3 regions of the Streptomyces sp. NPDC052023 genome follow, and region 2 is predicted to be linked to each of the others. Evidence: predicted binding sites of a transcription regulator. Region 2 holds the regulator's gene; each other region holds the start of a gene.
The links. The regulator HrcA, encoded in region 2, represses chaperone genes, less so after heat shock. The targets are predictions, from matches to a motif close to TTNGCACTCNGNNNNNCNGAGTGCNAA.
Positions count from the first base shown of each region.

Region 1 (9,485 bases), on a different contig from region 2:
CCGCGCTGCCGGCCGGGCTGCTCGGGGTGGGCGAGCCGTTGATCTACGGCGTCTCCCTCCCTCTCGGCCGCCCGTTCCTCACGGCCTGCGTGGGCGGCGCGGCGGGCGGCGCCTTCGTCGGCCTGTTCGCGATGCTCGGCGACCCGGTGGGGGCGACGGCGATCGGGCCCTCGGGGTGGGCGCTGTTTCCGCTGCTGGCGGGGCGTGGGGGGATGGCCACGTCGCTGGCCGTCTACGGGGGCGGGCTGCTCACGGGCTATGTCGTGGGCTTCCTGGCGACGTACGCGGTGGGCCTGACGTCCGCTTCCACCGGGGCGCCCGGCAGCGGCCGTCCCAACGGCCTTGGTCCGCGGCAGGATTGAGCCATGCCCACCGAGACGGACGAGAACGGCGACGGCAACGAGATCGAGCTGAGCGAAGACGAACTCCGCGAGATCGCGGGCTACGCCGCCGGCTGCGCGCGCAAAGTGCTGACGCTCTTCGAACAGAGCCTTCCCGACGACCCGCGCCCCCGCGAGGCGATCGACGCCGCGGACGCCTTCGCCGGGGGTGGCCGGCGTACGGCCGCCCTGCGCCGGAGCGCCTGGGCGGCGTACAGAGCGGCGCAGGAAGCGGATGCCATGGTCACCGCCACCCCCGCCGCAGCCACCGCCACCGCCGCGGCCGCGGCTGACGCGGCGCGGGCGGCGAGCCATGCGGCCGCCGCCGGCTATCTGCACCCCCGGGCGAGCGCGCACCAGGTGAAGCACATCCTCGGCGCGGCGGCGCACGCGGCGCGGGCGCAGGAGCTGGCGTCCGGCGAGGACCGGCAGGTGACCTCGGGCACGCTCGACCGGGCATGCCGGCACGCGCCGCCCGCCGTCACCGCCGTGCTCTCCCGGCTGCCCGGCGCGCCTGGCGGAGGCGGGCGTGTGGGCGAGTTGATCCGCGCACTCGACGCAGCACTGCGCGCCTGAGCACACCGGACCCTGACCGGCGAGGTCGCCGGCGCCGAATGCCTCAAGGGGCACGGGTCGTTGCACCCGGGGAGGTACGTGGTCCTCTGCCCCTCCCCTGCCTCGTGCCGGATGATCCGAGGTCGACCGACGACGGAGGGACACGGAGATGCGGGCGAACGGGAAGCAGCGAACGGCCGGTCAGGAGAACTCCGGCGCGCAGTCCACCACTCGCCGGATGCCCACGGCCGCCGGCACGGGCCGTACGGACGCGGACACCGCGGCCGCACTGCAACGCAGCATCGGCAACGCCGCGTTCGCGCGGATGATGAGCGAGCGGCATCAGCACGACGCGGGGTGCGGACACGACGACGCGGTGCAGCGCACCGCCGCCGACGAGGTGGGCTCCGTGGTGCGCTCCGCGGGCAGCCGGCTGGCGCCCGCGTTGCGGCGCGAGATGGAGGACCGCTTCGAGGGTGAGGACTTCTCGGACGTCACCGTGCACACCGGCAGCGCGGCCCGGCGTTCCGCCGAGGCGGTCGGGGCCGAGGCGTACACCACCGGCACCCACCACATCGTGTTCCGCCGCGCCGTCGACAAGAAGACGCTCGCGCACGAACTGGAACACGTCCGGCAGCAGCGAGCGGGAGCCGTGGCCGGAACCGACGACGGCGGCGGGCTGCGGGTCAGCGACCCCTCCGACCGGTTCGAGAAGGCGGCCGAACGCAAGGCGGAGCAGGTGATGCGGGGCGGGCAGGCGCGGGGGCCTGCCGAGACGGGGGCACCCGGCGCGGCGGCACGTCCGGCGGCCGGTCCCGCGGCCGCGGTGCAGCGCATGCCGAGGAAGAAGGGCGCGTCGAACAACGCGACGGCGGGCCAGTCCACCACGGAGGTGTCCGCCGCCCCCAAGAGCGAGTTCGAGAAGATAGTCGACTACCTCGAGGAGCTCAGCCCGGAATTCCAGGCGAAGAAGCCGAACGAGAAGGAAGACATCCTCTCGGACCTCGGCATCACCCCGGACAGTGACCTCTACACGCTCACCGACGTGGACACCGAGGATTTCCGGACCGATTTCCTCGCGGCGGTCGAGACGACGAAACACGCGTCCGGCTACTCCGGGACGGGTGGCGGAAGCAGCGACTGGGCGGCGAGCGCGGTGACCGCCGCGCACAAGCAGATGCGCATCGACCATCCGCACTGGGGCGACAACACCACCCTCCATCACAAGATCGCCCGTAGCGAGCTGGACGCGATCCTCGCGTCGGCCGACCGGGACGGGGCGCGGGCGAGGCCGCTCTTCGACTTCCTGGACGAAGTGCGGGCGGTTCTCGACTCGACGGCCGGAAACAAGAAGGCACTGCACAACATGCCCGCCAACCTGGAGATGGGGCCGTCGAGCGACACCCGGACGGGGGACCCGGGCTCCGGTACCGACTACAACTTCACGCCTCAGGGCGCGATGACGCCACGGTCGAACGAGCTCGAGGAGGCCCGGAAGCTGGCGACCCAGCCGCCCGTGGACTGGCAGGCCGTCGCGGACAGGCTCCGGGAAGCGCAGCGTCTTCACGTGGCCCAGCACCAGGGCGCCATACTGTCCCCGCCCGACCTCGCCCGCTGGCAGAGGGTGGGCGCGAAATGGAAGAAGGCCTCCGACTGACGTAGGGCCTGTCGGACAGGCCCTGGGGGCGCCGTGCGTCCGCGGGCTGGTGTTCGGTCACCATTGCCTCGTACCGTCGCAGGCCCGCGCCGGTCAGGAAGGACCACAGGCGACCGCTCATGAATCACGCTCAGCTCACCGCCCTCGGGCGCGCTCTCCGGCTGCTCGGGGAGCATGGCGAGGCCCTCACCGGTGACACCCCCGACGCACGGCTGCACGAGGTCAGGACCGATCTGCGGCGGGCTCTGGACCTGCTGGAGGAGAGCGTCACCACCGCCGCGCCCAGCACCCGCTGTGCCGAGCATCCGGCGGGTCCCGTCGACGAGAGCGCGCCCGACCGGTGCCTGCTGTGCGAGACCCGGCGCCGCGCGGCGCGGCGTGCCGAGTTCAACGGGCCCGCGGCGCCCGCCGCGCACACCGGTTCCGCGCCGTCCCGGTACGGCGTGCGCGGTGACCGGCCGCAGCCCCAGCAGCGGTGGCTGCCGGAGCTGTGGAACGGGCAGGAGTGGCAGTTGTGCGGCACCCCGCGCCGGGACCGCCGGGAGGCCGAGCTGTACCTGGCGGCCCAGCGGCGCGGTTCGCGGCCCGCGACGGCGTACCGGCTCGTGCACGAGTTCACCGACTACGAGGTGCTCCGGGTGTGGGGCACGCCGGTGCGCGTCGACATCGAGCCGATGGGCAATCCGTGACCGGCGGCGGTCACGCCTTCGCGGACTCCGGCAGCGGCCTGTGCGCCGTCGGGGGCGCCGCCCCGGACGCCTTGCCGCCGGACTGCTGACGCGGCAGGAACGACGCCCAGCTCAGCTCAGCGACCCCAGCGACGCCGCGTCCCACGGCGTGAGCTCGTCGAGCCGGCCCGCGAGCACCTTCGCCGCCCACCGCGGATCCTGCAGCAGCGCCCGCCCCACGGCGACCAGGTCGAACTCGTCACGCTCCAGCCGGTCCAGCAGGTTGTCGATGCTGCCCACACCGGCGCCCTTGCCGGCGAACGCGCCGAGGAACTCCCCGTCCAGGCCCACCGACCCGACCGTGATCGCGGCCTTGCCGGTGAGCTTCTTGGTCCAGCCCGCGAGGTTGAGGTCCGAACCCTCGAACTCCGGCAGCCAGTGGCGGCGTGTCGAGGCATGGAAGCCGTCGACGCCGGCCGCCGCGATCGGGGCGAGGATCGCCTCCAGCTCCTGCGGGGTCTCGGCGAGCCGCGCGTCGTACGCCTCCTGCTTCCACTGCGAGTAGCGGAAGAGGACCGGGAAGTCCGGCGAGACGGAGGCACGTACGGCGGCCACGATCTCGGCGGCGAACTTCGTACGGGCCACCGGGTCACCGCCGTAGGCGTCGGTACGGCGGTTGGTGCCGGCCCACAGGAACTGGTCGATGAGGTAGCCGTGGGCGCCGTGCAGTTCGACCCCGTCGAAGCCGATCCGCTCGGCCGCGGCGGCCGCCTCGGCGAAGGCCTCGACGACGTCGTCCAGGTCCTGCTGGGTCATCACCCGCCCGGTGCCCTCGGAGCCGTCCGGCCGCACCCCGGACGGGCCGACCGCCGGGGCGTCGGGGTACGGCGGCTCGCCCTGACGGCGCACCATGCCGATGTGCCACAGCTGCGGCACGATCTTCCCGCCCGCCGCGTGCACCTGCTCCGCGACCTTCGCCCAGCCCGCCAGCTGCTCCTCACCGTGGAAGCGCGGGACGGAGTCGCTCTCCCCGGCGGACTCGTGCCCGACGTAGGTGCCCTCGGTGACGATCAGGCCGACGCCCGCCCCGGCCCTCCGGGAGTAGTACGACGCCACGTCCGCGCCGGGTACGCCGCCCGGCGAGAACTTGCGGGTCATCGGCGCCATCACGATCCGGTTGGGGACGGTGAGGCCGCCCACGGTGAAGGGCCGCGCAAGGACCTGGGCCGCTCGGGAGAGGTGGGGGGAGGCGGTGACGGTCACGTGGTAACTCCTCGGAATGCCGGTTGACGTCTCACGCACACGCACGGGCTTCACGGAAGGTTCATGCGTATGCGAATTATGCGCATGCATGGAAGCACACCTCCGCGTCAACCACCCTGCGGCGCGCGCCATTCCGTCCCGCACGACAAACCTTCTGTGATCCGGGCCACGATGAACCGGGAGCACGGTCGGCCGGGGTCGACAGCTACGCCCGCGAGCTGGGCATGGACCCCCTGAGCCGGCTGGCAGGAGGCCGTCGCGCCGGTCGGGACCTGGGCGCCGGACCGGACGTACGACCTGCTCACCTGCGTGCACGGGCTGCACTACGTCGGCGACCAGCTCGGCCTGCTCGCCCGCGCCGCCTCCTGGCTCGTCCCGGACGGGCTGCTGATCGGCGCACTTCGACCCGCACTCGGTGCGCGGCGCGGACGGCTCACCGGCCGGGCGGGCGGCGGTGCCGAACGACGTCCGTCAGCCCGCCGTCGCCACGGGCACTACGCCCCCGGCGTGTGAAACGCCCGAGGGCGGCACCCCCTGTCTCCAGGGGGTGCCGCCCTCGGTACTTACGGACGGGTCCGATCCTCGAAAAGGATCAGAAGTCCATGTCACCGCCCGGCATGCCGCCGCCGGCCGGGGCCGCGGCCTTCTCCGGCTTGTCGGCGATGACGGCCTCGGTGGTGAGGAACAGCGCGGCGATGGAGGCGGCGTTCTGCAGGGCAGAGCGGGTCACCTTCGCCGGGTCGATGATGCCCTCGGCGATCATGTCGACGTACTCACCGGTCGCGGCGTTCAGGCCGTGGCCGACGGGCAGGTTGCGCACCTTCTCGACGATGACGCCACCCTCGAGACCACCGTTGACGGCGATCTGCTTGAGCGGGGCCTCCAGGGCGAGCTTCACGGCGTTGGCGCCGGTCGCCTCGTCGCCCTCCAGGTCCAGCTTCTCGAAGACCGTGGAGGCCTGGAGCAGGGCCACGCCACCACCGGCGACGATGCCCTCCTCGACGGCCGCCTTCGCGTTGCGAACGGCGTCCTCGATGCGGTGCTTGCGCTCCTTGAGCTCGACCTCGGTGGCGGCACCGGCCTTGATGACGGCCACGCCGCCGGCCAGCTTCGCCAGACGCTCCTGGAGCTTCTCGCGGTCGTAGTCCGAGTCGCTGTTCTCGATCTCGGCGCGGATCTGGTTGACCCGGCCCGCGACCTGGTCGGCGGAGCCGGCGCCGTCGACGATGGTGGTCTCGTCCTTGGTGATGACGACCTTGCGGGCGCGGCCCAGGAGGTCCAGGGTCGCGTTCTCCAGCTTGAGGCCGACCTCCTCGGAGATGACCTCGCCGCCCGTGAGGATGGCGATGTCGCCGAGCATGGCCTTGCGGCGGTCACCGAAGCCCGGGGCCTTGACGGCGACGGACTTGAAGGTGCCACGGATCTTGTTGACGACCAGGGTCGACAGGGCCTCGCCCTCGACGTCCTCGGCGATGATCAGCAGCGGCTTGCCCGACTGCATGACCTTCTCCAGGAGCGGGAGCAGGTCCTTGACGTTGGAGATCTTGGAGTTGGCGATGAGGATGTAGGGGTCCTCGAGCGACGCCTCCATGCGCTCCATGTCGGTGGCGAAGTACGCCGAGATGTAGCCCTTGTCGAAGCGCATACCCTCGGTGAGCTCCAGCTCCAGACCGAAGGTCTGGGACTCCTCGACGGTGATGACGCCTTCCTTGCCGACCTTGTCCATGGCCTCGGCGATGAGCTCGCCGATCTGGGTGTCGGCGGCGGAGATGGAGGCCGTGGAGGCGATCTGCTCCTTGGTCTCGACCTCCTTGGCCTGGTCGAGCAGGGCGCCGGAGACGGCCTCGACGGCCTTCTCGATACCGCGCTTGAGGGCCATCGGGTTGGCACCGGCGGCCACGTTGCGCAGGCCCTCACGGACGAGCGCCTGGGCGAGGACGGTGGCGGTGGTCGTACCGTCGCCGGCGACGTCGTCCGTCTTCTTGGCGACTTCCTTGACCAGCTCGGCGCCGATCTTCTCGTACGGGTCCTCGAGCTCGATCTCCTTGGCGATGGAGACACCATCGTTGGTGATCGTGGGGGCGCCCCACTTCTTCTCGAGGACGACGTTGCGGCCCTTGGGGCCGAGCGTCACCTTCACGGCGTCCGCGAGCTGGTTCATGCCGCGCTCGAGGCCGCGCCGCGCCTCCTCGTCGAACGCGATGATCTTGGCCATGTGAAGTGGTCCCTCCAGGACTGGGGGTGATTCCTTCGGACCGCGCCCGCGCCCGCGACGGACGGCTCGCCTGCCTCGTGGTTCCTTGCCCCACCCGGCCTGCGGCCTCACCGACCCGGTCCTTCTTTGTCACTCTCACCTTCAGAGTGCTAACGCAATGATTAGCACTCGCCCCTGCCGAGTGCAAGCGCCTCCCCGGATCCGGGCCGGGGGCTCCGCCACCCGCGAACACCGGATGCGGGCACAAGGCGGGCACAGGGGGGGCACAAGGCGCGCCCCAGGGGGCGCACGCCGAAGGGCCCGCCCCTCCGGAGAGGTACGGGCCCTTCGAACAAAAACGTCACATGCGGTGGTCGCGCGCTTAAGCGGTGACGCGAACCATGTCGGCCTGCGGGCCCTTCTGACCCTGCGAGATCTCGAACTCGACCCGCTGACCCTCTTCGAGGGTCCGGTAGCCGTCCATCTGGATCGCGCTGTAGTGGACGAAGACGTCCGCACCACCGTCGACCGCGATGAAGCCGTACCCCTTCTCCGCGTTGAACCACTTGACGGTGCCCTGAGCCATGCCTAACTCCCCTATTACTGGCCCTTGCACAGATCCGCACTTCGCGGATCCGGGTCAGACCTCGCCCCCTGTTCACCGGGGGCGTGCGCCGGAACGCGTCGACCGCGGCTGAATGTATCTGTCCAACTGCCGTCTGCAACAGGTCAATCGGACGAGAAATCTGGGTGCAGACGGTCGGCAATTTAGGGAGAATCTGCCCGAATTCAGGGCAAGTCGGGCTCCATAAAAGGAATGAAAGGCGCAAAAGAGCCACACACTTTGGCTACTTCTCATCGCACCGGAGCCGGAACTCATATGCGTCCGGCATGTCACCTCGCGACGCGTTCCCCAACTCTACCGCGCTCAACCACACTGAATTGCCCCCTCCGCTTCTCTCACGGAGGGGGCAATTCGATGAACATTGAGTAACCGGACTTACTCACGGTAACGCGTGGGCGGTTTCGGCGGCCTTTCAGCCTCCGGCCACCGCCGGAATGATGGACACGCCTGCGCCGTCCGGGGTCGCCGTCTCCAGCCCCTGCTCGAAGCGGACGTCGTCGTCGTTGACGTACACGTTGACGAACCGGCGCAGCTTGCCCTGGTCGTCCAGGACCCGGGCGGCGATGCCGGTGTGGTTCTTCTCCAGGTCGTCGATCACCTCGGCGAGGGTCGCCCCGTCGGCGGTGACTTCGGCCTGGCCACCGGTGTAGGTGCGCAGGATGGTCGGGATACGGACAGTGACGCTCACGTGGAACCTCCGGTCAGGGTGACGCCCCAGGGGGCGGGGACTGGGAGCCGGCGCCCACCGGCCCGCAGACGAAGTGCAAAGCTCTCTTACGCGAGACCAGCCTCGCGGAACGAGTCGAGGCTCGGCCGGATCGTCGCCGTGAGTCCCGTCCCCGCCACCGCGTCCAGAGTCTTCAGACCGTCACCGGTGTTGAGTACGACGGTGGTGAGCGACGGGTCCAGCGCCCCGTTCTCGGCCAGCTTGCGCGTGACCCCGACGGTCACCCCGCCCGCGGTCTCCGCGAAGATCCCCTCGGTCCGCGCGAGCAGCTTGATCGCGTCCACGACCTGAGCATCCGTCACGTCCTCCACCGCGCCGCCGGTACGCCGCGCGATGTCCAGCACGTACGGCCCGTCGGCCGGGTTGCCGATGGCCAGCGACTTGGCGATGGTGTTCGGCTTCTGCGGCCGTACGACGTCGTGCCCCGACTTGAACGCGGTCGACACCGGCGAGCAGCCCTCGGCCTGCGCCCCGAAGATCTTGTACGGCCTGTCCTCGACGAGACCGAGCTTGATCAGCTCCTGGAGCCCCTTGTCGATCTTCGTCAGCTGGGAGCCGGACGCGATCGGCACCACGATCTGGTCGGGCAGCCGCCAGCCGAGCTGCTCGCAGATCTCGTACGCCAGGGTCTTGGACCCCTCCGCGTAGTACGGCCGCAGGTTCACGTTGACGAAGCCCCAGCCCTCGCCCGCCGGATCGCCGATGAGTTCGGAGCAGAAGCGGTTCACGTCGTCGTAGTTGCCCTCGATGCCGACGAGTTCGCCGCCGTAGACCGCGGCCATCACGACCTTGCCCTGCTCCAGGTCGTGCGGGATGAACACGCAGGAGCGGAAGCCGGCCCGGGCGGCGGCGGCGCCGACGGCACCGGCGAGGTTGCCGGTGGAGGAGCAGGAGAGAGTCGTGAAGCCGAAGGCCCGCGCGGCCTCCAGGGCCTGGGCGACCACCCGGTCCTTGAAGGAGTGGGTCGGGTTGCCGGAGTCGTCCTTGACGAACAGCTTGCCGGGCTCCACGCCGAGTTCACCGGCGAGGCGGTCGGCCTGGACCAGCGGGGTCCAGCCCGGGTTCAGGTTCGGCTTGCCGGCCACGTCGGCGGGGACGGGCAGCAGCGGCGCGTAACGCCAGATGTTCGACGGGCCCGCCTCGATGCGCTTGCGGAGCTCCTCCGCTTCGTACGCGGAGAAGTCGTAGGCGATCTCCAGCGGGCCGAAACACTCCTCGCACGCGAAGACCGGGCCGAGCGGGACGCGGTGGCCGCATTCGCGGCAGGACAGCGCCGCGGCGGGACCGAGGTCGACGGTGGGGTTGCTGGTGCTGCTTGCGACAGTCTGCACAGCCATGTGAGGCGAGGCCCTTTCTCCTCATCTTCCTCACGACGCATCTCGCCGTGAGACGGAATTGGCACCTTCCCTAGCCGGG
Region 1 is NZ_JBIUBW010000011.1:126,211-135,695, reverse strand. It holds gene ACIHCM_RS22600 (PTS transporter subunit EIIC) at 1-362, shown strand, start outside; gene ACIHCM_RS22595 (putative immunity protein) at 366-956, shown strand; gene ACIHCM_RS22590 (DUF4157 domain-containing protein) at 1,105-2,592, shown strand; gene ACIHCM_RS22585 (hypothetical protein) at 2,712-3,281, shown strand; gene ACIHCM_RS22580 (NADH:flavin oxidoreductase) at 3,393-4,523, opposite strand; gene ACIHCM_RS22575 (hypothetical protein) at 4,833-5,036, shown strand; gene groL (chaperonin GroEL) at 5,116-6,738, opposite strand; gene ACIHCM_RS22565 (cold-shock protein) at 7,100-7,303, opposite strand; gene ACIHCM_RS22560 (ubiquitin-like small modifier protein 1) at 7,755-8,030, opposite strand; gene thrC (threonine synthase) at 8,117-9,406, opposite strand; SAM riboswitch class I at 9,425-9,485, opposite strand, start outside.
Region 1: the regulator HrcA is predicted to act here: its motif matches at 6,900-6,926, upstream of groL (chaperonin GroEL).

Region 2 (9,485 bases):
AGCCTTATCGCCTCGTCCAGTTGGACGTCCCGGTCCGCCGCGTGGTCCTGCGGGCGCTGGACGACCTCCACGTCCGGGTCGACGCCGTGGTTCTCCACTCCCCAGCCGTACCCCTCCAGCCAGAAGGCGTACTTCGGCTGGGTGACCAGCGTGCCGTCCACCAGCCGGTACCGGCTGTCGATGCCGATCACGCCGCCCCACGTCCGTACCCCGACCACCGGGCCGAGGCCGAGCGCCTTGAACGCCGCGTTGACGATGTCGCCGTCCGACCCGGAGAACTCGTTGGCGACGGCGACGACGGGCCCGCGCGGCGCGTCCTGCGGGTAGCTGTAGGGCCGCATCCCACGCGGCACCGCCCAGCCGACGACCCGCCGGGCCAGCTTCTCCACCACCAGCTGGGAGGTGTGGCCGCCGCGGTTCTCCCGGACGTCCACGACCAGTCCCTCGCGGGCCACCTCCACCCGCAGGTCCCGGTGGATCTGCGCCCAGCCCGGTGCCTGCATGTCGGGCACGTGGAGATAGCCGAGCCGCCCACCGGACCGCTCGTGCACGTACGCCCGCCGGTCCGCGACCCACGCGTGGTAGCGCAGCGGCTCCTCGTCGGCGACCGGCACGACGACCGCGTGCCGCACCTCGCCACCGCCGGACGGCGAGACGGTCAGCTCGACCGGCTTGTCCGCCGTGCCGACGAGCAGCGGTCCCGGCCCGGTCACCGGGTCCACCGCCCGCCCTGCCACCGCCACGATCGCGTCCCCGGCACGCACCGCGACCCCGGGTGCGGCCAGCGGGGAGCGGGCGTCCGGGTCGGAGGTCTCCGAGGGCAGGACGCGGTCGATGCGCCAGCTGCCGTCCGGGTGCCGGGAGATGTCCGCGCCGAGCAGTCCCTGCCGGGCACCGTCGCCGTGCCCGCCGCGCGGGACGACGTAAGCGTGCGACGTGCCCAGCTCGCCCTGCACCTCCCACAGGAGGTCCACCAGGTCGTCGTGGGTGGCGACCCGGTCCAGGACGGGCCGGTAGCGGTCCAGGACGCCGTCCCAGTCGACGCCGCTCATGTCCGGCCGCCAGAAGTGGTCGCGCATGATGCGGCCGGTCTCTTCGTACATCTGCCGCCACTCGGCGGCCGGTTCGACGGTCTGGCGGACGCGGGTGAGGTCGACGGTGACGTTCGTGTCGCTGTCGTCGTCGCCGGAGGCGCGCCGGTCGCTGGGTACGACCTTCAGCCTGCCGTCGGTCCACAGCAGCACCCGCTTGCCGTCGCCGCTGACCGCGAAGTGGTCGGCGTCGGCCGCGAGGTGCTCCAGACGCTGCTGGGCGAGGTCGTAGCGCTCCAGCTCGGTCTTGGGGTCGGGGTCGTCCGGGGTGGCCCGCGCGGAGCCCAGGACGCCCTGGACGGGGTGGCGCAGCCACAGCACGCCGTCCTTCGCGGCACGCAGGGTGGAGTAGCGCCCGGCCTCGACCGGGAACGGCACGATCCGGTCGGCGAGGCCTTCGAGGTCGATCCGTGTCGCCGGCGTGCCCTCGCTGTCGGGCGTCTCGTCCTTGTCCGGCGTCTCGAAGGGACGCCCGTGCCGCTGCGGGCCGAACGGGGAGGGCGTCGTCGCGGACAGCGTGATCAGGTGCGGCCGGTCGCCGACCACGAAGGCCAGGTCGAAGACGTGCTCGTCGTAGACCGGGTCGAAGGCGCGGTTGGACAGGAACGCGAGGTGCTTGCCGTCGGCGGTGAAGGCGGGGGCGTAGTCCTGGAAGCGCAGCGGGGTCGCCTCCGTGACCGACAGGTCGGTGGTGTTGGCGAGCTTCAGCTGGCACAGCGGGCGCGGGCCGGGGTGCGACCAGGCGAGCCAGGCGGAGTCGGGCGAGAAGACCAGACCGCGCACGTCGCCGTTCTCGCTGCGGTCGACCTCGCGCACCTCGCCGGACTCCCGCTCGACGAGCAGCAGCCGTCCGTCGTGCGAGGCGACCGCGGCGCGGCTGCCGTCGGGAGCCATGGCGAGCCCGAGGACCCGGCCGAGCTGTCCGGCGGCGAGCCGGCGCGGGACCGAGCCCGGCGTCAGCCCGGTGGCGGGCGCGAACTCCAGCGCGTCCTCGCCCTCGGCGTCCGTCACCCACACCACCCACTCCTCGCCCTCGGCCCGGAAGGTGCGGGGCAGCCGGGCCCGGACGCCGGGTTCGGCGGCGAGCGCGCGGGCGGGCCCGGAGCGGTGGGTCACCCAGTGCACGCCGCCCCGCACGGCGACCGCGCTGCCACGCGCGGTGTGGTCGGGGGACGCCGAGCCGAACCAGCGCGAGGCGTTGACCGGGTAGGGCTGGCGGTCGGTGCGCTGCCCGCCGAGCCGGATGCCGAGGCGGCGCGGTTCGGCGCCGTCCAGGTCGTCCAGCAGCCACAGTTCACCGGCGGAGGCGTAGACGACGCGGGCGCCGTCGCTCGCCGCGTGCCGGGCGTAGAAGCCGTCGAGAGGTGTGTGCCGGCGCAGGCCGGAGCCGTCGGCGAGGGAGGAGTACAGCGCGCCGGTGCCCTCGTGGTCGGACAGGAAGGCGATCCGGTCGCCCGCCCAGGCCGGGTACTCGATGTTGCCGTCCAGGTCCGCGTGCAGCCGTACGAACTCGCCGTCCCCCTCGCGGTCGATCCACAGCTTGCCCGCCGTACCGCCCCGGTACCGCTTCCAGGCGGCGGCCTCGCGGCCCATCGTCGCGGACAGCAGCACGGTGTGCGGGCCGTGGGCGACCTCGCCGACGGGGCCGTACGGCAGCCGCCGCGACGGTCCGCCGTCGAGCGGGACGGCGTGCGCCCAGGTACGGCGGAGGCTGGCCTGACCGTGGGTGGTGAGGGCGAGGACCTCCCCGTCGGGGGTCCAGCCGCGCACCCGGGTCGTCCAGCTGCCCCAGTACGTCAGCCGCCTGGCGGGGCCGCCGTCGACGGGTGCGATGTGCACCTCGGGGGCGCCGTCGCGGGTGGAGGTCCAGGCGACGGTGGTGCCGTCGGGGGAGATACGCGGCAGGGTCACCGGCACGTTGTCGGCGCTGACCCGCCAGGCGCGCCCGCCGTCGAGCGGCGCGAGCCAGACGTCGTCCTCGGCGGTGAAGGCCACCAACTCGCCCTGGACATGCGGAAACCGGAGATACGCGGGCACTGCGGGCTGGGTCACCAGGTCACCCTACGCAGGCACCGGGTCCGCGCACAGGGGTTTGGATCACTTGCCTCAGCTGCTATTTGCCCTCGGGCCAGCACGTGGGCGCGCTGCGGCAGTAGACGGTCTTGGTCACGGTCACCGTGGTGGTGGGGCCGCCGCCCGGCGGTTCCCCGCCCACCGGCGGGGCGGAGGTGGCGTCGCAGTCCCCCAGCCCGGTGGCCCGGAACCGCTCCCTGCCGTCGACCTTCACGGTGAGGTCACCGCGCACACAGGCGCCGCCGACCGCGCGGGTCACCTCTCCGGTGACGGTGATGTCCCGGCCGTCGGTGGTCCGGCCCTCGCAGTCCACGTCCACCACGCCGCGCGCGCTCGCCGACGGCGCCGACGCGCTCCGGTCCCCGGCATCGGCCGTGCAGGTGAGCCACTGCACAGCGATCTCGCGCCGCTCCAGCTCCCGCGTCACCAGCTGGTCGGTCGTCCAGGCCACGGTCGCCGAACTCGTCGCCCCCGGCTCGCAGCCCACCAGCCCCCCCGGCACCGGCCACGAACCCCACCGCCACACCGGCCGCCCGCATCCGGCGCCGGCCCCGAGTCCCTCGCAAGGCCCCCATGCACGGCAGCGTCCCACCCTGCGGGCCGTCGCGACAGGGCGCGTAAGGCCATCGCGCGCCCACCGCGGCTTCGGGGAGCTGTTCGCGGTGGCCGGGGTCAGACGTTCAGGAGCTGCCACTCCTGGAGTTCCACGAGGTTGCCCTCGGGGTCCTTGAGGTGGGCGGTGCGCATGCGGTCGGTCGTGGGGGCGGGGCCGTGCAGGAGGGTCGCGCCGCGCTCCGTGATGCGTGCGCAGTAGCCGTCCAGGTCGTCGACGCGCAGGACCACCAGGGAGCGGTGGCCCGTCGCGGTGTCGTGCACCTCGCCCAGCAGGTCCGCCATCATCGCCCGGTCCTGCAGCGCGATGCCCGCCGAACCCGTCGCGGGGCTGAATCTCTCGTACGGCCCGTCGGTCGCGCCCGACTGCGGCTTGAGGCCGAGGACATCGGCGTAGAAGTGGTAGCAGGTGGTGAAGTCGCTGACCAGGAGTCTGACTTGGGCCAGTTCCATGACGTCCTCCCGCGTGGGGATCAGGACCAGCGTCCGGTACGGCCGAGCAGCAGAGCCGCCGCCGCGGTACCGGCCGTCGAGGTGCGCAACACGGACGGGCCGAGGCGGTAGGCGGGCGCCCCGGCCTCGGCGAAGAGGGACAACTCCTCGGGGGCCACGCCCCCTTCGGGACCGACGACCAGCATGATCTCGCCCTCGGTGGGCAGTTCGGCCCCGGCCAGCGGCTCCGTGCCGCTCTCGTGCAGCACGGCGGCGAAATCGGCCTTCGCCAGCAGCGCGGCGACCTGCTTGCTGGTCGCCGCGTCCGCGACCTCGGGGAAGCGCACGCGCCGGGACTGCTTGCCGGCCTCGCGGGCGGTGGCCCGCCACTTCGCGAGGGCCTTGGCGCCGCGCTCGCCCTTCCACTGGGTGATGCAGCGGGAGGCGGCCCACGGCACGATCGCGTCGATCCCGACCTCGGTCATGGTCTCCACGGCCAGCTCGCCCCGGTCGCCCTTGGGCAGGGCCTGGACGACCGTGATGCGCGGCTCTGCCTCCGGCTCCTCGGCCATCGAGTCCATCTGGACGATCAGCCGGTCCTTGCCCTCGGTGCCGACGACCACGCACTGCGCCCAGCGCCCGGCCCCGTCGGTGAGGACCACGTCCTCACCGGCCCGCAGCCGCTTCACCGAGACCGCGTGCCGCCCCTCGGGCCCGTCCAGGACGTACCGCCCGCCGCTGCCCGCGTCGAGGTGACCGACGACGAACACCGGCGCGGTCATCCGGCACCACCCCGGCCGGACAACGCTGTCCCGGCCGCCGCCAGCTCCGCCGCCAGCACCTCGACCAGCCGCCCGGCGGGCAGCTCACGCGCCATCCGGTGCCCCTGCCCCGCCCACAGCGACATGCCCTGCGCGTCGCCCGCCTTCGTGGCGGCCTTGCGGATCGGGGAGGTCAGGTGGTGGAGCTCGGGGTAGGCGGCGGGAGCGTACGGGCCGTGCTCGCGCATGAAGCGGTTGACCAGACCGCGGGCGGGGCGGCCGGAGAAGGCGCGGGTGAGTTCCGTACGGACGAAGAGCGGGTTCGTCAGCGCCTGCTTGTGCACGGCGTTGGCGCCCGACTCGGCCGTGGCGAGGAACGCCGTGCCGAGCTGGGCCGCGCTCGCGCCGGCCGCCAGCACGGCGGCGATCTGGCTGCCCCGCATGATGCCTCCGGCGGCGACCAGCGGCAGGCCGACCGCCTCACGGATCTGGCCCAGCAGGGAGAGCAGCCCGATGGCCGAGCCGTCGTTCTCGGGGATGTCCCGGTGGGTGCCCTGGTGGCCGCCGGCCTCGGCGCCCTGCACGATCACGCCGTCCGCGCCCGCCTGCTCGACGGCCCGGGCCTCGTCGGGGGTGGTGGCGGTGACCAGGGTGAGGGTCCCGGCCCGGCGCAGGGAGTCGAGGACGTCGCGGGACGGGACCCCGAAGTGGAAGGAGACCACCGGCACGGGGTTGTCCAGCAGCACCGCGAGCTTGGCCTCGTAGCCGTCGTCCCGGCCACCGTCGGGGTCGCCGAGCTCGGTCTCGTACCAGGCGGCCTCGCCGGCCAGTTGCTGGGCGTAGACGTCGACGGCGGCGGGCTCGGCATACTCGGGCTGCGGCATGAACACGTTCACGCCGAAGGGGCGGCCGGTCAGCCCCCGCACCTGCTTGATCTCCTGGTACATGCCGTCGGCCGTCTTGTACCCGGCCGCGAGGAATCCGAGCCCGCCGGCCTCGGAGACGGCCGCGGCGAGCTGGGGTACGGAGACGCCGCCCGCCATGGGGGCCTGCACGATCGGGAGCGGGACGAGATCGGTCAGCGCGGAGGACATGACCGCATGTTGCCACGTCCTTCGAACAAGTCCGAATCGGGCCTGCCGCCTGGCATAGGCCAGGGGCAAGCCGCTCGGCTTCGCGGCCCCACGTCCGCCGGGAACGCCCTGGGGACGCGCCGGCGGCTCCCGCCGTCAGCGCCCGTTGAAGGCGTCCTTCAGCCGCGAGAACAGCCCCTGCTGCCCGGGCTGGAACTGCCCCTGCGGGCGTTCCTCACCGCGCAGCTTGGCCAGCTCGCGCAGCAGGCGTTCCTGCTCCACGTCCAGCTTCGTCGGGGTCTGGACCTCGACGTGCACGATCAGGTCGCCGCGTCCACCGCCCCGCAGGTGCGTGACGCCCCGGCCGTGCAGCGGGATCGACTGGCCGGACTGGGTGCCCGGGCGGATGTCGACCTCCTCCATGCCGTCCAGGGTCTCCAGCGGCACCTTGGTGCCGAGAGCCGCCGCCGTCATCGGGATCGTCACCGTGCAGTGCAGGTCGTCACCGCGGCGCTGGAAGGTCTGGTGCGGCAGCTCGTGGATCTCGACGTAGAGGTCACCGGCCGGACCGCCACCGGGCCCGACCTCGCCCTCACCGGCGAGCTGGATGCGCGTGCCGTTGTCGACGCCGGCCGGGATCTTGACCGTCAGGGTGCGCCGCGACCGCACGCGGCCGTCGCCCGCGCACTCCGGGCACGGGTTCGGGACCACGGTGCCGAAGCCCTGGCACTGCGGGCACGGGCGCGAGGTCATGACCTGGCCCAGGAAGGACCGGGTGACCTGCGAGACCTCACCCCGGCCCCGGCACATGTCACACGTCTGCGCCGACGTACCCGGCGCCGCGCCCTCGCCGCTGCACGTGGTGCAGACGATGGCCGTGTCGACCTGGATGTCCTTGGTCGTGCCGAAGGCCGCCTCGTCGAGCTCGACCTCGATACGGATCATCGCGTCCTGGCCACGGCGGGTGCGCGAGCGCGGCCCGCGCTGCGACGCCGTACCGAAGAACGCGTCCATGATGTCCGAGAAGTTCCCGAAGCCGCCCGCGCCGAAGCCGCCCGCGCCACCGGCGGCGGCCTGCGACAGCGGGTCACCGCCGAGGTCGTAGACCTGCTTCTTCTGCGGGTCGGAGAGCACCTCGTAAGCGGCGTTGATCTCCTTGAACCGCTCCTGGGTCTTCGGATCGGGGTTGACGTCCGGGTGCAGCTCGCGCGCGAGCCGCCGGAAGGCCTTCTTGATCTCTTCCTGCGACGCGTCGCGGCGCACGCCGAGGACGGCGTAGTAGTCCGTGGCCACTTACGACTCCGCCAGGATCTGTCCGACGTACCGTGCCACTGCGCGTACCGCTCCCATCGTTCCCGGGTAGTCCATGCGGGTCGGTCCGACCACGCCGAGCTTGGCAACCGCCTCGCCGCCCGAACCGTAGCCCACCGACACCACCGACGTGGAGTTGAGTCCCTCATGGGCGTTCTCGTGCCCGATGCGCACGGTCATGCCCGAATCCTTCGCCTCGCCAAGCAACTTGAGGAGCACGACCTGCTCCTCCAGCGCCTCCAGCACCGGCCGGATGGTGAGGGGGAAGTCATGTCCGAAGCGGGTGAGATTGGCCGTGCCGCCGATCACCAGCCGCTCCTCCGTCTCCTCGACGAGCGTCTCCAGCAGGGTGGAGAGCACCGTCTGGACCGTACCGCGGTCCTCAGCCTCGAAGGCCTCCGGCAGATCCTGCACCAGTTGCGGCACGTCTGTGAAACGGCGGCCCGCGACCCGGCTGTTCAGCCGCGCCCGCAGATCCGCCAGCGACGCCTCACCGAACGGCGCCGGGCAGTCGACCATCCGCTGCTCGACCCGCCCCGTGTCCGTGATCAGCACCAGCATCACGCGCGCGGGAGCCAGCGAGAGCAGCTCCACGTGCCGCACCGTGGACCGGGTCAGCGACGGGTACTGCACGACCGCGACCTGCCGGGTGAGCTGCGCGAGCAGCCGCACCGTCCGGGTCACCACGTCGTCGAGGTCGACGGCGCCGTCGAGGAAGTTCTGGATCGCGCGCCGCTCCGGCGCGGTCAGCGGCTTGACCTCGGCGAGCTTGTCGACGAAGAGCCGGTAGCCCTTGTCGGTCGGGATGCGCCCGGCGCTGGTGTGCGGCTGGGCGATGAACCCCTCGTCCTCCAGCGCCGCCATGTCGTTGCGGACCGTCGCCGGGGAGACACCGAGGCTGTGCCGTTCGGTGAGCGCCTTGGAACCGACCGGCTCCTCCGTGCCGACGTAGTCCTGGACGATCGCGCGCAGCACCTGCAGCCGTCGTTCACTGAGCATCCGCGCACACCTCCAGTACGTCGTCCCCTTGGCGCTCCCCCTGGCACTCGGCGTACGCGAGTGCCAGCCCTACCGGCCCAGTGTACGGCCGTCGGGTACACCCCGGGCAAGGCCGGTCCCGTGCGGTCGTGCCGGGCGGGGGCGTACGGCTAGCGTCGCCGTATGAGCGTGACTTGGGAAGAGGTGGGCTGGGAGCGGCTCGCGGGCGGCGTCGGGCGGTGCCGGCTGCCCGGCTGGGACTGCACGGTGGGGCTGGTGACGGGCCGGGGCGCGGCGCTGCTGATCGACGCGGGGTCGAGCCTCGCCGAGGGGGCGGCGCTGCGGGCGCGGGCGGAGGCGCTGGTGGGCGGGCGTGTGACTCATCTCGCGCTCACCCACCCCCACTTCGACCACGTCCTCGGCGCGGCCGCCTTCGCCGGCGCGGAGGTCTTCGGGGCGGTCGGCGTGGACGGGGTGCTCGGCGGCCGTCGCGGGCGTGAGGAACTCCGCGCGGACGCCGTCCGCCACGGCCTGGACGCGGCGGCGGCGCAGGAGGCGGCCGACACACTGGTCCCGCCCCGCCACCTCGTGTCCGGCGAGTGGACCCTCGACCTCGGTCCCGGGCGGCAGGTGCTACTGGCGAACGTGGGCCCGGGGCACACGGCGTACGACCTGGTGGTGCTGGTGCCCGGTGACCCGGAGGTGGTGTTCTGCGGCGATCTGGTGGAGGAGTCCGGCGAGCCCCAGGCGGGCCCGGACGCGGTTCCCTCGCACTGGCCGGCCGCCCTCGACCGGCTGCTCGGCCTCGGCGGCGAGGACGCGCTGTACGTGCCCGGTCACGGTGCGGTCGTGGACGCCGCGTTCGTACGGCGCCAGCGCGACGCCCTGGCCGCGCGCTTCGGCGTGTCGCACGGATGACGTAACGGGCTGTCCATATCGTCATGCGAATGCGCCAGTACTCTCCGGACCTGACCCCGCCGTGGAAGAAGCCGACGCCCGTCCCGGAGGTCGCCGCGGAGCCCGGCCTGGTGGTCGAGGAGCCCGGCACCGGTTTCTGCGGGGCCGTGATCCGCTGCGAGGCGGGCACGGTGACCCTGGAGGACCGCTTCGGCAAGCACCGGGTGTTCCCGCTGGAGCCGCGGGGCTTTCTGCTG
Region 2 is NZ_JBIUBW010000001.1:758,292-767,776, forward strand. It holds gene ACIHCM_RS03530 (S41 family peptidase) at 1-3,143, opposite strand, end outside; gene ACIHCM_RS03535 (hypothetical protein) at 3,205-3,615, opposite strand; gene ACIHCM_RS03540 (VOC family protein) at 3,837-4,229, opposite strand; gene ACIHCM_RS03545 (16S rRNA (uracil(1498)-N(3))-methyltransferase) at 4,250-4,990, opposite strand; gene ACIHCM_RS03550 (nitronate monooxygenase) at 4,987-6,063, opposite strand; gene dnaJ (molecular chaperone DnaJ) at 6,199-7,335, opposite strand; gene hrcA (heat-inducible transcriptional repressor HrcA) at 7,336-8,352, opposite strand; gene ACIHCM_RS03565 (MBL fold metallo-hydrolase) at 8,515-9,249, shown strand; gene ACIHCM_RS03570 (DUF3097 domain-containing protein) at 9,279-9,485, shown strand, end outside.

Region 3 (9,485 bases), on a different contig from region 2:
CGACCCGCCGCGGAGAAGGAACCGGTGGCGGCGACGGTGCGCAGGACGCGCAGATGACGGGCCTCGATCACGGTCCAAGCATAAGCGAGCCTTGGGTACGGCGTCGAATAATTCGTCGACACTTTGACTGCGGTCGCCTACCGTTCCCGCATGAGGCTTCTGTCTGTGAACCTGGGCCGAGTGCAGGCCGTCCCCTATACGGACAACCCCGAAGGCGTGACCGGCATCGACAAGCGCCCGGTCGACCGGCCCGTCCGGGTGGCGGCGCCCGGTCCCAAGGGCGTCGGGGGCAGCGGCCTGGCCGGCGACGCGGTGTGCCACACACGCCACCACGGAGGCGACGACCAGGCCGTGTACGCGATGGCACGCGAGGACCTCGACGCGTGGGAACGCGAGCTGGGACGCCCGCTGGCCAACGGCTGCTTCGGCGAGAACCTCACCACGTCGGGGATCGACGTCTCCGGCGCGCTGATCGGCGAGCGCTGGCGGATCGGGCGGCAGGTGCTGCTGGAGATCACCTCGCCCCGGATCCCCTGCCGGACGTTCCAGAGCCATCTGGATGAACGGGGATGGGTGAGGCGGTTCACCCGCCAGGCCGCTCCGGGGGCGTACCTGCGCGTGCTGGAGCCCGGCGAGATCCGTGCGGGTGATCCGGTGGAGATCGTGCACCGGCCCGCCCACGAGGTGACCGTCTCGCTGGCCTTCCGCGCGCGGACGACGCAGACGGCGCTGCTGCCGCGGCTGCTTCAGGCGGGCGACGCCCTGCACCCGGAGTGGCTGGCGAAGGCACGCAAGTACGCGGCGCCGCAGGACGCCTGACCGCAGGTCACGAGGGCATAACCCGCGAAAACTTCACCCTCGGCCGCCGTCGCCCGCCCTTGCGGGTCACTACCCTTGGCCCATGACAACGGCTCTGATTACGGGATCGACCGCGGGAATCGGCGCCGCGTTCGCGCGGCGGCTGGCGGCGGACGGGCACAACCTCGTCCTGGTGGCCCGCGACACCAAACGCCTCCGCGAGCAGGCGACCGAACTGCACGACCGGCACGGCATCGAGGCGGAGGTGCTCACCGCGGACCTGGCGACGGACACCGGCATCGAGGCCGTCGCCGCCCGCCTCGCCGACCGCAAGAACCCCGTCGACCTCCTGATCAACAACGCCGGCTTCGGCAACAAGGGCCGCTATCTCGACGTGTCCATGGCCGACGAGCTGAAGATGCTCAAGGTGCACTGCGAGGCCGTGCTGCGGCTGACGTCGGCGGCGACCGAGGCGATGCGGGAGCGGGGACGCGGGGGTGTCGTGAACGTCGCCTCGGTCGCGGCCTTCCTCCCCCGCGGCACCTACGGCGCGTCCAAGGCCTGGGTCGTCCAGTTCACCCAGGGCGCGGCCCGCGACCTGGCGGGCAGCGGCGTACGGCTGATGGCACTGTGCCCCGGCTTCGTCCGCACCGAGTTCCACGAGCGGGCCGGCATGGGCACGGACAACATCCCGAGCTGGATGTGGCTCGACGCGGACAAGCTGGTCGCAGCGGCCCTCGCCGACCTGGCCCGCGGCAAGACCCTCTCCATCCCGGATCCTCGCTACAAGGCCCTCATGGGAGTGGTGAAGGTGGCCCCCCGCGGACTGCTCGGCGGGGTCAGCTCACGGGCGGGACGCAAGTACGGGCCGCAGTGAGCCCGCCGGGGGACAATGGAGGCGTGCACCGGGCCCAGGGGGGACGGGAGGCGGCGCCATGACATTCGTGCAGGTCATCGACTGCAAGACCAGCCGGTTCCAGGAGCTCGACCGGCTGATGGACGCGTGGGTCGAGCAGACCAAGGGCAAACGGACGGCGACGCACAGTCTGATCGGCAAGGACCGGACCGACGCGTCGCACTTCATCGAGATCGTGGAGTTCCCGTCGTACGAGGAAGCGATGCGGAACTCCACGCTGCCGGAGACCGACCGGATCTTCCGGGAGATGGTCGCGCTCTGCGACGAGGCGCCGAGGTTCACGGACCTGGACGTGGTGCGGGACGAGCAGCTGTCCAGCACCACGGTGCGGCGGTTCTTCGCCCTGGCGTCGGAGGCCGGGGAGCTGCCCCCGCTCGACGAGGTCATGGTCGAGCACCATCAGCACCACGATCCGGCGAACGTGGAGGACGTGGTCGGGATGGATCACGTCCGGCGCGAGCTGCGCGTCTGGCGGGACGGCTTCGACTTCGAGTTCACCGTCGAGGACCTGATCGCGGAGGGTGACCGGGTGTGTGCGCGATGGTTCTGGAAGGGCACGCACAAGGGCGAGTTCCTCGGCATCCCGGCCACGGGCAAGGACGTCACCATGACGGGGACGACCGTCTTCCGCTGCGGCGTTGACGGCAGGCTCGCCGAGGCCTGGTGGGAGTACGACCGGCTGGGGCTGATGGAGCAGCTGGGCGCGTTCGAGGAGATGGAACGGTAGACCCGCGAGGGGAAACGGGGAGGCCCGGCACCGTCCGGTGCCGGGCCTCCTCGGTGCGGTCCTGCGTCAGTGCGCGTGGCCGTGACCGTGGCCGTGGCCCGCGGCCTCCGGCTCCTCTTCCTTCTTCTCGACGACCAGGGTCTCGGTCGTCAGCAGCAGGGAGGCGATGGAGGCGGCGTTCTCCAGGGCGGAGCGGGTGACCTTGACCGGGTCGATGACGCCGGCCTTGACCAGGTCGCCGTACTCGCCGGTGGCGGCGTTGTAACCGCTGCCCTTCTCCAGCTCGGCGACCTTGGAGACGATGACGTAGCCCTCCAGGCCCGCGTTCTCCGCGATCCAGCGCAGCGGCTCGACGGCGGCGCGGCGGACGACGGCGACACCGGTGGCCTCGTCGCCCTCCTTGCCGAGGTTGTCCTCCAGCACCTTCACGGCGTGGACGAGCGCGGAGCCACCACCGGAGACGATGCCCTCCTCGACCGCGGCGCGGGTCGCGGAGATGGCGTCCTCCAGACGGTGCTTCTTCTCCTTCAGCTCCACCTCGGTGGCGGCGCCGACCTTGATCACGCACACGCCGCCGGCCAGCTTCGCGAGGCGCTCCTGAAGCTTCTCGCGGTCCCAGTCGGAGTCCGTGGCCTCGATCTCGGCCTTGATCTGCGCGACGCGGCCCTCCACGTCCTCCTTCTTGCCGGCGCCGTCGACGACCGTGGTGTCGTCCTTGGTGACGGTGACGCGGCGGGCGGAGCCGAGGACGTCCAGACCGACCTGGTCGAGCTTGAGGCCGACCTCCTCGGAGATGACCGTGGCGCCGGTGAGGGTCGCCATGTCCTGGAGCATCGCCTTGCGGCGGTCGCCGAAGCCGGGGGCCTTCACCGCGGTGGCGTTGAAGGTGCCGCGGATCTTGTTCACGACGAGGGTGGAGAGGGCCTCGCCCTCGACGTCCTCGGCGATGATCAGCAGCGGCTTCGAGGCGTTGGACTGGATGATCTTCTCCAGCAGCGGCAGGAGGTCCGCGATCGCGGAGATCTTGCCCTGGTGGATGAGGATGTACGGGTCGTCGAGGACGGCCTCCATACGCTCCTGGTCCGTCACGAAGTACGGCGACAGGTAGCCCTTGTCGAAGGCCATGCCCTCGGTGAAGTCCAGCTCCAGGCCGAAGGTGTTGGACTCCTCGACGGTGATGACACCGTCCTTGCCGACCTTGTCCATCGCCTCGGCGATCAGCTCGCCGACCTGCTGGTCCTGGGCGGACAGCGCGGCGACGGCGGCGATGTCGGACTTCTCGTCGATCGGGCGGGCCGAGGCCAGCAGGTCGTCGGAGACGGCCTTCACCGCGGCGTCGATGCCCTTCTTCAGGGCGGCCGGGGAGGCGCCGGCGGCGACGTTCTTCAGGCCCTCGCGGACCAGCGCCTGGGCCAGGACGGTCGCGGTGGTCGTACCGTCACCCGCGATGTCGTTGGTCTTGGTCGCCACCTCCTTCACCAGCTGGGCGCCGAGGTTCTCGTACGGGTCCTCGACCTCGACCTCGCGGGCGATGGTGACGCCGTCGTTGGTGATGGTGGGGGCGCCGAACTTCTTGTCGATGACGACGTTGCGGCCCTTGGGGCCGATCGTCACCTTCACCGTGTCGGCGAGCTTGTTGACGCCGCGCTCGAGGGCGCGACGGGCGTCCTCGTCGAACTTCAGGATCTTCGCCATGGCAGCGGGAGCCCTCTCGGAAAGTCTGCGGTAAATGAACTGCGCCCCGGACGCCCGGCTTCGTTATCGGTCGCGGGTGCCAGGGGCGCAGCTCAAAGCGGTGTGCTGTGGGTGAACTACTTCTCGATGATCGCGAGGACGTCGCGAGCCGAGAGGACGAGGTACTCCTCGCCGCTGTACTTCACCTCGGTGCCGCCGTACTTGCTGTACAGAACGACATCGCCGACGGCGACGTCGAGCGGAAGGCGGTTGCCGTCCTCGAAGCGGCCCGGGCCCACGGCCAGGACGACGCCCTCCTGGGGCTTCTCCTTGGCGGTGTCCGGAATGACCAGGCCAGAGGCGGTGGTCTGCTCGGCGTCGAGCGGCTGGACCACGATGCGGTCCTCGAGCGGCTTGATGGCAACCTTGGAGCTGGTGGTCGTCACGATCCGACCTCCCCCTTCGGAGATCTCACGGGGTTAACTGTCTGAGGTGGCGACCAGGTCGATCCGTCGTCGCGGGTGCCGGACCTGCCCGTCGCTGTGTTGGCACTCTCCAGTGGGGAGTGCCAGAGCCGAGACTATGACTGCGGTTAGCACTCGGTCAAGCGGAGTGCCAGTTGCCCGTGGCGCGTCGGCCGTACGGCACTCGCGTGCGGCGGTGCGCGCAGCGTGCCAGGCGTCCCGGAGAGCCGCCCCGCACCTCCCGGCGTTCCCCTCAGAGGTAGTCCTCCAGCCGCCCCACGGTCAGGCCCGCCTCCTGGACCCGGCGGAGCAGGCGCGTCGTGCGTTCGCGCAGCATGGGCTCGGGGGTCTCGGTCGAGGGGACCGAGACGATGTCACCGGGGCGCAGGCGGGCGGGGCCCTTGGTGAAGGTGAGGTCGGCCGCGTTCATCGTGGCGCGCCAGAGCACGATCGCCTTGATGCCGCAGTCGGCGGCCGCCTTGCGGGTCGTCGTGTCGTACGTGCCGTAGGGCGGGCGGAACAGATGCGGGCGGACACCGAAGCGGGCGCGGAGTTTCTGCTGCTGGCCGCAGATCTCGGCGCGCTGCCCGGCGTACGGCAGCCCGCGCAGGGCGGCGTGGTCGAGGGTGTGGTTCTGCACGCTCGCGCCGACCGAGCGCAGGCGCGCGAAGTGGCCGTAGCCGGGGCCGACGACGCTGTCGGTGAGGAACATGCTCACGGGCAGGCGCAGTTCGCGGACCATGTCGACGAAGCGCGGGTCCTTCTCGGCGCCGTCGTCGAAGGTGAGGAAGACGACCTTGTGGGTGGTCGCGATGCGGTCCAGGACCGGGGCGAGCCCGTCCGCCGGCCGGGCGGGGTGGCGCAGCTGCGAGGGCGGCGCGGAGAGCGGCGCGGACAGCCCCCAGCGGCGGTACGGCGGGGGCTGCGTGGCGGCCGAGCCGGGTGCCGCCCCCGCCTCCACCGACCGCCCGCGGGGGACGTCGGGAGGTGCGCAGCCGGCGAGCAGGGCCAGCAGCACCGCGGCCCCGGCCGTCCACCCGCGCCGAGTCACAGGTAGTCCTCCAGGCGTCCCACCGCGTACCCCTTCGCCGTGATCTTGTCGAGGAAGACGCGGATCATGTCGGGCATCTCGCCCGCCCAGTCGTCGGTGCCCCGGAAGTGGCTGAGGACGATGTCGCCGGGGTGGATGTCGCGGTCCCACTCGCGGTAGTCCCAGCGGTCGACGAAGACCTCCTCGTTCCACAGCGGCACGTGCGTGATGCCGCAGTCCTTGGCGGCGTGCAGGGTGTCGGAGTTGTAGTTGCCGTAGGGCGGGCGGAACAGGCGCGGGCGTTTGCCGTAGCGCTGCTCGATGACGTCCTGCATGCCGCAGATCTCGTCCCTCTGCTCGGTGTAGGACAGGCCGGGCAGATAGGGGTGGTTGAGGGTGTGGTTGTTCAGGGTCACCCCCCTGGCCTGCATCTTCTTGAAGTAGCCGTAGTCCTCGCTCACCAGGTAGTCGCTGAGGAAGGCGGTGTACGGGATCTTCAGCTCGGTCATCATCCGCAGGAACGCGGGGTCCTTCTCGGCGCCGTCGTCGATGGTGAGGAAGACGACCTTCTCCTTGGTGGGGACGGTGGTGAAGACCGGCGGAAGCTTCTGCTCCACGTGTCCGTCCACCTCGAATCCGTCGCGGGTGGCGATGTGCGGCTTGCGCGCGGGCGGTGCCGGCGCCCTCAGCGGGGTCTCCTTCAGGCCCCAGCGCTTCGCGGCGGCGACCCGCGCGGCGTGCTCGGCGCGGAGTTTGGCGGCGTATCCGTCGAGGGCGCGGGCCGGGGGCGCCTTGAGGGGTGGCGGGGGCGCCTCGTCGCTCCGCGCGCAGCCCGAGGCGAGGGAGGCGGCGGTCAGTACGGCGACTCCCGCCATGGTCGTCGAGGCCCTGAGGCGGCCATTCGGCCCTTTTTTGTCATTTTGTACTACTAGTCCCATGGGGCCGGATCTTCCCAGGCCCCACCCCCCAACCCCCGCTGACACCGCCGCCGGCGGCGGACCATCCACCGACTGGCCGACAATGTCCCGGTGAACGACCTCGCCCCTCTCCTCACCCCCGAAGGCCGGGCCCTCCTCGACGAGGTGCGCGGCACCGACCCCGCCCAGGAACTCGCGGTCGCCACCCGGCTGCGCCGCGACCACCCGGCCGACCTGGTGTCGGCGGCGCTCGGTCAGGCGCGGCTGCGGCAGCGTGCGGTGGCCAAGTTCGGGGCGGCGGACGCCGAGCGGATGTACTTCACGGCGCACGGGGTCGAGCAGTCGACGCGGGCGAGCGTGGCGACGTACCGCGCCCGGCGTTTCGCCGAGCTGGGCGTGACCTCCGTGGCCGACCTGTGCTGCGGCATCGGCGGTGACGCGATCGCCCTCGCCCGCGCCGGGATCCGCGTCCTCGCCGTGGACCGCGACGCGCCGACGGCGGCCGTCGCGCGGGCGAACGCCGAGGCGCTGGGGCTGGACGCGCTGATCGAGGTGCGCGAGGCGGACGTCACCGAGGTGGACTTCTCGGCGTACGACGCGGTGTTCGTGGACCCGGCGCGGCGCGGCGGCCGGGGCCGGATCTTCGATCCGGAGGCGTATTCGCCCCCGCTCTCCTGGGCCGTCCGGGCCGCGGCGACCACCCCGCACGCCGCCCTGAAGGTCGCGCCCGGCATCCCGCACGAGGCGGTTCCCGACGTGGCCGAGGCGGAGTGGATCTCGGACGGCGGGGATGTGAAGGAGGCGGTGCTGTGGTTCGGCACCGAGCCCGGCCTGGTGCGCGCCACTCTCCTCCCCGGCCCCCGCACCCTGCGCTCCCGCGGCCTGCCCGACCCGGCGGTTCGCCCCGTCGGGCGCTACCTGTACGAGCCCGACGGCGCCGTCATCCGCGCCCATCTGGTCGCCGAGGTTGCCGCGGAGCTCGGCGGCGGGCTGATCGACGAGACGATCGCGTACGTCACCGCCGACGAGCGGCGCCCCGCACCGTATGCCTCCGCCTACGAGATCACCGACCAACTGCCCTTCAACGTGAAGAAGTTGAAGGCCCTGCTGCGGGAACGGGAGGTGGGGATCCTGACCGTGAAGAAGCGGGGCTCGGCGGTGGAACCGGAGGAGCTCCGCAAGAAGGTGAAGCCGCAGGGACCCCACTCCGCGACGGTGTTCCTCACCCGGGTGGCGGGGGCCCCGACGATGCTGATCGGCCACCCGGCGAGCTGACGGGCGCCCTCAGGACGCGACGACCGCCTTGCCGATCGCGCAGCCCTTGGCCGGCCCCCTCGGGGATCACGGCGTCGGTGCCGTGGGGAACCCGGTGATCATGCCTCGGCCACATGAAGGGTTCCGCGCGGTTCCGCCGCCCCGGCCGCTCGCCCGGGGCCTACCGCAGCGACTCCCACAGCTCCGCCGCCTCCGGCTCCTTCGCCACCACACGGTTGCGGTCCGAGGCCGCCGGCACCACCGGCATCGTCACCGTCTCCACGGCCTCCGCCGGCAGGCCGCTCAGGCTCTCGCCGAGCCTCGTCAGCTCGGGCAGCGAGTCGAGGCCGGTGTCGGTCGTCAGGCTCCCGGTCACCGCGTCCGCGACCTCGTACAGACGGCTCGGGTCCGACAGCAGGCCGGTCGACGCGGCCTGCTCCAGCAGCGCCTTCACGAGCTGGTGCTGAAGGCCTATGCGCCCCAGATCGCTGCCGTCCCCGATGCCGTGCCGGGTGCGGGCCAGGGCCAGGGCCTGCTCGCCGTCGAGGTGGTGGGTGCCGGCCGCCAGGGTGAGCCGGCTGTCCTCGTCCTCGATGTCCGCCCCGGTGGTGACGGTGACCCCGCCGAGCGCGTCCACCAGCCGGGCGAATCCGGCGAAGTCGATCTCGATGTAGTGGTCCATACGGACGCCGGTCATCGACTCGACGGTCTTCACCGCGCACACCGGACCGCCCAGCTCGTACGCGCTGTTGAACATGACGCCCTGGGCCCCGGCCGCGTCCCCGCCCGGCTCCAGCGGGCAGGACGGACGGGTGACCAGGGTGTCGCGCGGGATGCTGACCACGGTGGCCCCCGTGCGTCCGGCGTCGAGGTGCACGACCATCGCCGTGTCGGACCGGGCTCCGGCGCTGTCGCCGCCCCCGAGGGCCTGGTTCTCGGCGCCGGCCCGCGAGTCCGAGCCCAGCACCAGGATGTTCACCGCCTCGCGGGGCGCCGCGGGGGCGGAGACGGAGGTGGAGGGCGTCGGCTTCGCCGGGCGGTCGTCCCCCAGGGCGCCGTTGATGTCGACGCTCTTGATGTTGCCGTTCAGCTGCCAGTAGAGCCAGCCCGCCCCGGCACCGCCGAGCCCCAGCACCCCGGCGAGGAGGAGACCGGCGGTCTTCAGCGCACCCTTCCGCCGGTTCCCCGTGCCGTCTCCTCGGCCTCCCCGGCCTCTGGGACCCCCGTCGCCGTCCCCGTTCCCGCCATGTTCCGTTATGTGTCCCGTCACGAACAGGAACGTACGTCCGAATTGTTTCGCGTGGGGACGCGAACCCTGTTTTCTTCGGAGAATCTAAGACTTCTCAGACGTCCGGCAGTCCGGACGCCTCACTCCTCGTCCACCGGCTCGAACCGCCACCGGTGCACCGCCCGCGTGACCAGCTCCCCGTCCGGCTCCGGCAGTTCCGGGAGGACGGCGTCGTGGGCCTCGTCCCACCAGGTGATGACGAGGACCCGGTCCTGCGGGGCGCGGAAGGTCTCCCGGCGCAGCGGCCCGGGGACGAGACGCTGTGCGCGCGCCCACGCCAGCAGCTCCTCGCCCCGCCCGGGAACCGCCCGCGCCTCCCACATCAACGCGACCGTCACGAGTACAGGTTCTCCTTGCTGACCTCGTGCACATGGTCGTGCCCGGGCACGTGCGGGTCCGTCACCGGCAGTGACGAGT
Region 3 is NZ_JBIUBW010000006.1:205,659-215,143, forward strand. It holds gene ACIHCM_RS15720 (LysR family transcriptional regulator) at 1-71, opposite strand, end outside; gene ACIHCM_RS15725 (MOSC domain-containing protein) at 151-819, shown strand; gene ACIHCM_RS15730 (SDR family NAD(P)-dependent oxidoreductase) at 902-1,675, shown strand; gene ACIHCM_RS15735 (ester cyclase) at 1,734-2,441, shown strand; gene groL (chaperonin GroEL) at 2,508-4,136, opposite strand; gene groES (co-chaperone GroES) at 4,253-4,561, opposite strand; gene ACIHCM_RS15750 (polysaccharide deacetylase family protein) at 4,833-5,630, opposite strand; gene ACIHCM_RS15755 (polysaccharide deacetylase family protein) at 5,627-6,547, opposite strand; gene ACIHCM_RS15760 (methyltransferase domain-containing protein) at 6,638-7,801, shown strand; gene ACIHCM_RS15765 (LCP family protein) at 7,962-9,050, opposite strand; gene ACIHCM_RS15770 (hypothetical protein) at 9,149-9,406, opposite strand; gene tsaD (tRNA (adenosine(37)-N6)-threonylcarbamoyltransferase complex transferase subunit TsaD) at 9,403-9,485, opposite strand, start outside.
Region 3: the regulator HrcA is predicted to act here: its motif matches at 4,708-4,734, upstream of groES (co-chaperone GroES).